DNA from 2 places in the Pseudomonas sp. B414 genome. Region 2 is predicted to be linked to the other one. Evidence: predicted binding sites of a transcription regulator. Region 2 holds the regulator's gene; the other holds the start of a gene.
What was found. The regulator LexA, encoded in region 2, represses DNA repair genes until DNA is damaged. The targets are predictions, from matches to a motif close to CTGTNTNNNNANACAG.
Positions count from the first base shown of each region.

Region 1 (3,411 bases), on a different contig from region 2:
CAACAGAACGTCTTTAACATCACCGGCCAATACTGCGCCCTGGATAGCAGCACCCATTGCAACAGCTTCGTCCGGGTTCACGTCTTTACGTGCTTCCTTGCCGAAGAACTCGGTTACCAGCTTCTGTACCAGCGGCATACGAGTCTGACCACCGACCAGGATCACGTCGTTGATCGCGCCAACGTCGATACCGGCATCTTTCAGAGCAATGCGGCAAGGCTCGATGGTGCGCTGAACCAGATCTTCAACCAGCGATTCCAGCTTGGCGCGGGAAATCTTCACGTTCAAGTGCTTAGGACCGGTGGCATCTGCAGTGATGTAAGGCAGATTCACGTCAGTCGACTGGCTCGAAGACAGTTCGATCTTGGCTTTTTCCGCAGCTTCTTTCAGACGCTGCATCGCCAGCGGGTCACCTTTAAGGTTCATGCCGCTTTCTTTCTTGAACTCGTCAACCAGGTAGTCGATCAGACGGATATCAAAGTCTTCACCACCCAGGAACGTGTCACCGTTGGTTGCCAGCACTTCAAACTGGTGCTCGCCGTCAACTTCGGCAATTTCAATTACCGACACGTCGAAAGTACCGCCACCCAGGTCATAAACGATGACAGTGTGGTCGCCTTTCGCTTTATCCATACCGTAAGCCAGAGCAGCTGCGGTTGGTTCGTTGATGATGCGTTTTACGTCCAGACCTGCGATACGGCCGGCGTCTTTGGTCGCCTGACGCTGGCTGTCGTTGAAGTAGGCCGGAACGGTGATAACCGCTTCAGTCACTGGCTCGCCGAGGTAGTCTTCGGCGGTTTTCTTCATTTTCTTCAGAATTTCAGCCGAGATCTGTGGCGGAGCCATTTTCTGGCCGTTCACTTCAACCCAAGCGTCGCCATTGTCAGCCTTGGCGATCTTGTACGGCACCATCTGAATGTCTTTCTGTACAACTTCTTCGTCAAAACGACGACCGATCAGACGCTTCACCGCGTACAGGGTGTTATGCGGATTGGTCACGGCCTGACGCTTGGCCGACTGGCCAACCAGAATTTCGCCATCATTGGCGTACGCAACGATCGACGGCGTGGTACGCGCGCCTTCTGCGTTTTCGATAACTTTAGCTTTACCGTTTTCCAGAACCGACACACACGAGTTGGTGGTCCCGAGGTCAATACCGATAATTCTGCCCATGTTCACTCTCCCTAATCTTGGATTTTGATGCCGCAGCAGTAATGACCAACTGCGGCACTGCTTAACGCTTGACTTCTAAATGGGGGCCTTGCGGCCGATTTCAAGCCTGTTCGTCAATCGATGGCGAAACCGGCGCTGGCGCCTTGCTGACTACGACCATAGCCGGGCGCAGCAAGCGACCATTGAGCTGATAGCCCTTTTGAAACACCTTGAGCACACTGTTTGGCTCAACCTCTGCGCTTTCCTGCATTGCCATCGCTTGATGATGCTCGGCATTGAAGGGTTCGCCGTGCGGATCGATCGCTTCCAGCTGATAACGCTTCAGGGTGTCCTGGAACATTTTCAGGGTCAGTTCGATCCCTTCACGCATCGGGCGAATGTTTTCGTCGTCAGCACTGGACAGTTCAAGACCGCGCTCCAGGCTGTCGATCACCGGCAACAGGTCGCCGGCGAACTTTTCCAGCGCAAACTTGTGCGCCTTCTCAACATCCAGCTCGGCGCGACGGCGAACATTCTGCAGATCGGCAGCTACGCGCAGAGCCTGATCATTAGCGGCTGCCAGCTGCTCTTCAAGCACCTGCACGCGGGTTGCCAGATCTTCGCCAGCTACTTCGGCTTCCTGGTTCTGCGTATCCATAGTCTGTTCGTCTGCCATAGATTTCTCCTTTCAAACTTCGTCCGCGAGCTCGACTCGCGCTTGTGCCAAGGTATATGGGGTCGCAATTCTCAGGTTCAAGAGCGAAAAAACCAGAAAAGAGATGTTCGGGCAGCCTCGCCCTCCCCTCCAAAAATCAGAAACGAGCTAAAGAACCGAAAAAAACAAGCAAATCGAACTAAGCACAGCCATTGTCAGCACGAAACAAAACACTGTATAAATAACCAGACATTACGTTTTGGAGCAGCTACCATGCTGGTGCACCTGTCCGTACACAACTACGCCATCGTTGAACACCTCGATCTGGAACTGGATCGCGGGATGAGTGTAATCACTGGTGAGACCGGTGCCGGCAAATCGATCATGCTCGATGCCCTCGGCCTGACCCTGGGTGATCGCGCCGACAGTGGCGTGGTGCGCCCGGGGGCCGACAAGGCCGATATCCTGGCCACGTTCGACCTGCAGGACATCCCCGAGGCCCGGGCCTGGCTTGCCGAGCGCGACCTTGAAGGCGACGGCCCGTGCATCCTGCGCCGGGTCATCACTGCCGAAGGCCGCTCGCGCAGCTATATCAATGGCACGCCCTGCCCCCAGGGTGACCTGAAAGCCCTGGGCGAGCTGCTGATTGATATCCACAGCCAGCATGAACACCAGTCGCTGCTCAAACCCGAGACCCACCGTCGCCTGCTCGACGAGTTTGCCGGTGCCACCGACCTGGCCCGTCAGGTGCAGCTTGCGGCGCAACGCTGGCGCCAGACCAAACAAGAGCTGGAGCACCTGTCCAACTCCGGGGACGAGCAACGCGCGCGTCATCAGTTGCTGAGCTACCAGCTCGAAGAACTGGAAACCCTCTCGCTGGGCGAAAATGAGCTGGAAGAGCTGGAGCAGGAGCATAAGAACCTGACCAACGCCGAAACCCTGCTGACCATTTGCCGCCAAGTCGTTGAACAGTGCAGCGAAAGCGACTCCGGTAACGTCCTCAATGCGCTGACAGTCAGCCTCAATCGCCTGTCGAGCATCAATAACAACTCCGGCTCGTTGAGCGAAGCAACTGACCTGCTGGCCAGCGCACAAATTCAGGTCGAAGAAGCCGTGGGCGAACTCAATCGTTTCCTCGACCACTTTGACGCCGACCCGGGCCGCTTGCAGTACCTCGAAGAACGGCTCGACACCATCTATACCCTGGCGCGCAAACATCGGGTTCAACCCACCGAAGTGGCCGCGCTGCATCAAAAGCTGCTGGATGAACTCGAAACCCTCAATGCCAATGACGAAAACATCGAACGCCTGGCCAATGAGCTGACCTCCTTTGCTCGCCACTATCAAGACTGTGCACGCGAACTCAGCAACCTGCGCAGCCTGGCCGCGACACGCCTGAGCAGTGCAGTAGAAGAAGAGATTCAGCGCCTGGGCATGCCCGGTGGCCGCTTTGTGATCGAACTGCGCCCACAGGCCAGCAGCGACCCGGCGCCCTTCGGCCTGGAGCAGGTCGAACTGCTGGTCAGCGCCAACCCCGGCCAACCACTCAAGGCCCTGGCCAAGGTGGCCTCCGGCGGTGAACTGTCACGTATCAGCCTGGCCAT
Region 1 is NZ_JBUZTQ010000022.1:63,206-66,616, forward strand. Features, by position in the region: gene dnaK (molecular chaperone DnaK) at 1-1,173, opposite strand, end outside; gene grpE (nucleotide exchange factor GrpE) at 1,274-1,828, opposite strand; gene recN (DNA repair protein RecN) at 2,081-3,411, shown strand, end outside.
Region 1: a site for LexA is predicted at 2,041-2,056, ahead of recN (DNA repair protein RecN). Genes of this name have one in related genera too.

Region 2 (3,411 bases):
GATTCGTTACAGTCGCAAGACCAAAGAGCAGTACGTGCAGACTGAAGTGGATGGCAAACCGACTGGCTGGCGTGCGTTCTATGACGGCAAGAGCTGGAAGGTGGAAGACAAGCGTAAAGAAAAAGACGCTTGATCCGAGCTGATCGCTGAATAAAAAAACCGCGCAAGGGCTGCATGCCTTGCGCGGTTTTTTTTGCTTGCCAGTCCCGGCGTGGTTGTCGCCGCTGGAACACTGTTGTGGGAGCGGGCTTGCCCGCGATGGCATCGACATGGTTTGGCTGAAACACTGCAGCGCCTGCATCGCGGGCAAGCCCGCTCCCACAAGTGGCGGTGGGGAGCGTGGGCCTTGCGCCAGTACGGCCTGATCCCTGAGACTGTACCACCTGCCTTTATCCATTCGTTGTGGAGCGCCCCCATGGCTCACGAACTCTATACCCGCACCAATCAGAAGATCTATTTCGCTGGCCTGGCCCTGGAGGCCATGCACAAGGCAAGCGAAGGTCGGGCCATGAACGCCCAGGCGCTGGTTCAGGCTGAGCGCGAATCGGCGGTGTTCCACTTGTATGGGGCGCTGCTTGGATTGTGTCATGAGATCGCGGGCTTCTATCGTCTGCCCCAGGCCAATGCGCCGCGGGTCGAGCTGCTGCTTACTCAGGCAGTACTGGACGAGAAGGCCATCCCCGAGCTGGCAGAGCTGGTTGAACTGGCGCATGCGCCGCAAACCTGGCTGGCACAGCTGGTTGCCACCCATGCAGCGCTGTATCAGCCGCTGCAGGCGCCGAAGAAGGTCAAGGCTGACGTGTTCCAGCCTTTGATCGTAGCGGTCAATCTGGAAGACGAGACGCCTCAGGAGCTGAGCCGCGAAACCATGGAAGAGTGGCGCCAGAACCTGAAAAGTCTGGCTATCCGGTTCCGTGATGGACTCAATGAGTGCTAGGGGTCAAAATCGAGACGGTACAGTCATTCATCAGTCTGTAATGCAAAGCGCTGCAGATCCTGGGAATTTTCCACGGGATGGCTGATATACTCCCGCGCTTTCGTGGAGAACAAATTTATATGCCAACGTCCTTTCTAGAAATTGTCGAGTTGCCAGACGGCCGCATCGAGTTGCGCCGTGCTGAGGACGAAGGGTCTTTGGTAACGCTGAACTTTTCTGAAGATGCCAAGGCCTTTCTTCAGGGTCAGCACGTAGAGGTGGCCAAGGCCATGCTTAGCGTCGGTGTGCAGATGGCGGGGCGGCTGGCCGAAGGCGAGCTCGAGAAAGATGACGGGCCGCGCATTCTTCATTAAGCGGCCTTGAATCCTGTGCCACAACCGGCCACTGCACTCTGCATTGGCGCTGTGGCAGCGCAAGTGATTTAGCCCAAGCGAATATTCAAGCTTTGCCCGTGGCCGGTGCGTGCTGCGCCGATCAGTTGTTGGCGCGCGGCGCTGGTCAGCGGGTTGATCCAGCTGACCACGGTGTGGCTACGGCCCAGGCGCAGCGCTTCGCAGGTGAGTTGCAAGGCGCTTTTATTGCCGTTGGGTTGCAGCAGCAAAATACGTTCGCGGTTCAGCCCGGCATCGCGCAGCCAGCTTTGAGTCAGGCTGGCGGGCGGGGCGATGAGGGTCAGCCAGCGGGCGTTTTGATGCTCGCTCAGTTCGCGCAGCATGGGCGCCAGCAGGTTCAGGCAGTTTCCGGCAGCACCACGCAGCGACAGCTCACTGAATACTTCAGGTTCGGCGCTCCAGGGTGAATCGAGCACGTCCTTGATCGCAGGGGGCATGGGTTGCGCCATGAACGCTTCGAACAGGGTCAGTTGTGCGGGCAGCGGGGTGTGTGGGAACTGCATGACGCCTCCTATTAGCGGCGAATAACGCCGACGCTCAGGCCTTCAATGACCAGTTCCTGCTCCTTGAGATTGACTTCAATGGGGGCAAAATCCGGGTTTTCAGCGATAAGCCAGACTTTGCTGCCTTCGCGCTTGAAGCGTTTTACGGTGACTTCGTCATCGATGCGGGCCACCACGATCTGGCCGTTGCGTGCTTCGCGGCAGGTATGAACCGCCAGCAGGTCGCCATCAAAGATGCCGACGTCCTTCATGCTCATGCCCTGGACCCGCAGCAGGTAATCGGCCCGCGGGTGGAAGAAGGTCGGATTGATGTTGCAGGACTCTTCGACATGTTCCTGTGCCAGGATCGGCGCGCCGGCAGCAACACGGCCAATGATGGGCAGGGTGGATTCGTCCGCCTTGGCTTCAAAGCCGGGGATACGAATGCCGCGCGAGGCCCCCGGGGTCATCTCGATGGCACCCTTGCGGGCAAGGGCCTTGAGGTGCTCTTCGGCAGCGTTGGGGGACTTGAAACCCAGTTCCTGTGCGATCTCGGCACGGGTGGGCGGGTATCCGTTGTCATCCAGGCATCGCTTGATGAAGGCCAGGATCTCAGCTTGGCGTGGCGTCAGTTTTAGCATGTTGATCGCTCTGTCTTTTTATACAGTGACTGGGATTATATACAGTGAAGGCGTATTGGCAATCACCCATTTCCAGCAGTCCGCTGGACGGTCGTCAATAAGTGGCTTGGCCCGTACCTTATCAGTTGGGGCAGGGCTGGCCGAGGCTGTGGTTAAATGCGAAACCGCCCGGTCGCAAAACGAATAGGTCATCTTGACTTTTTACAAGCTGAAACGTATGTTTCAAACAAGTGTTTAAATGCATGTCAGGCGGAGTAGTCATGGCCCAGTCGGAAACCGTTGAACGTATCCTTGATGCTGCCGAGCAGCTGTTCGCGGAAAAAGGGTTTGCTGAAACCTCGTTGCGGCTGATTACCAGCAAGGCCGGGGTCAACCTGGCGGCAGTCAATTACCATTTCGGTTCGAAGAAAGCGTTGATCCAGGCAGTTTTTTCGCGCTTTCTGGGGCCTTTTTGCGCCAACCTCGATCGTGAACTGGAGCGCCGTCAGGGCAAGCCGGAGAACCGTCCGACCCTTGAAGAGTTGCTGGAGATGCTGGTCGAGCAGGCGCTGGTGATTCAGCCGCGCAGTGGCAACGACCTGTCAATCTTCATGCGCTTGCTGGGGTTGGCGTTCAGTCAGAGCCAGGGCCATTTGCGCCGTTATCTCGAAGATATGTACGGCAAGGTGTTCCGTCGCTATATGTTGCTGGTCAACGAAGCTGCCCCGCAGATCCCGCCCATCGAGCTGTTCTGGCGCGTACATTTCATGTTGGGTGCGGCGGCTTTCAGCATGTCCGGGATCAAGGCATTGCGTGCCATTGCCGAGACCGATTTTGGGGTCAATACCTCGATCGAGCAGGTGATGCGTCTGATGGTGCCGTTTCTGGCGGCCGGCATGCGTGCCGAGAGCGGTGTTACCGACCCGTCGATGGCCAGTGCCCAGCTTCGCCCTCGCAGCAAAACCGCGCCGGTCACCGCC
Region 2 is NZ_JBUZTQ010000028.1:12,122-15,532, forward strand. Features, by position in the region: gene topA (type I DNA topoisomerase) at 1-133, shown strand, start outside; gene ACZRMH_RS19830 (DUF6586 family protein) at 416-937, shown strand; gene ACZRMH_RS19835 (hypothetical protein) at 1,057-1,290, shown strand; gene sulA (SOS-induced cell division inhibitor SulA) at 1,359-1,832, opposite strand; gene lexA (transcriptional repressor LexA) at 1,844-2,452, opposite strand; gene ACZRMH_RS19850 (TetR/AcrR family transcriptional regulator) at 2,713-3,411, shown strand, end outside.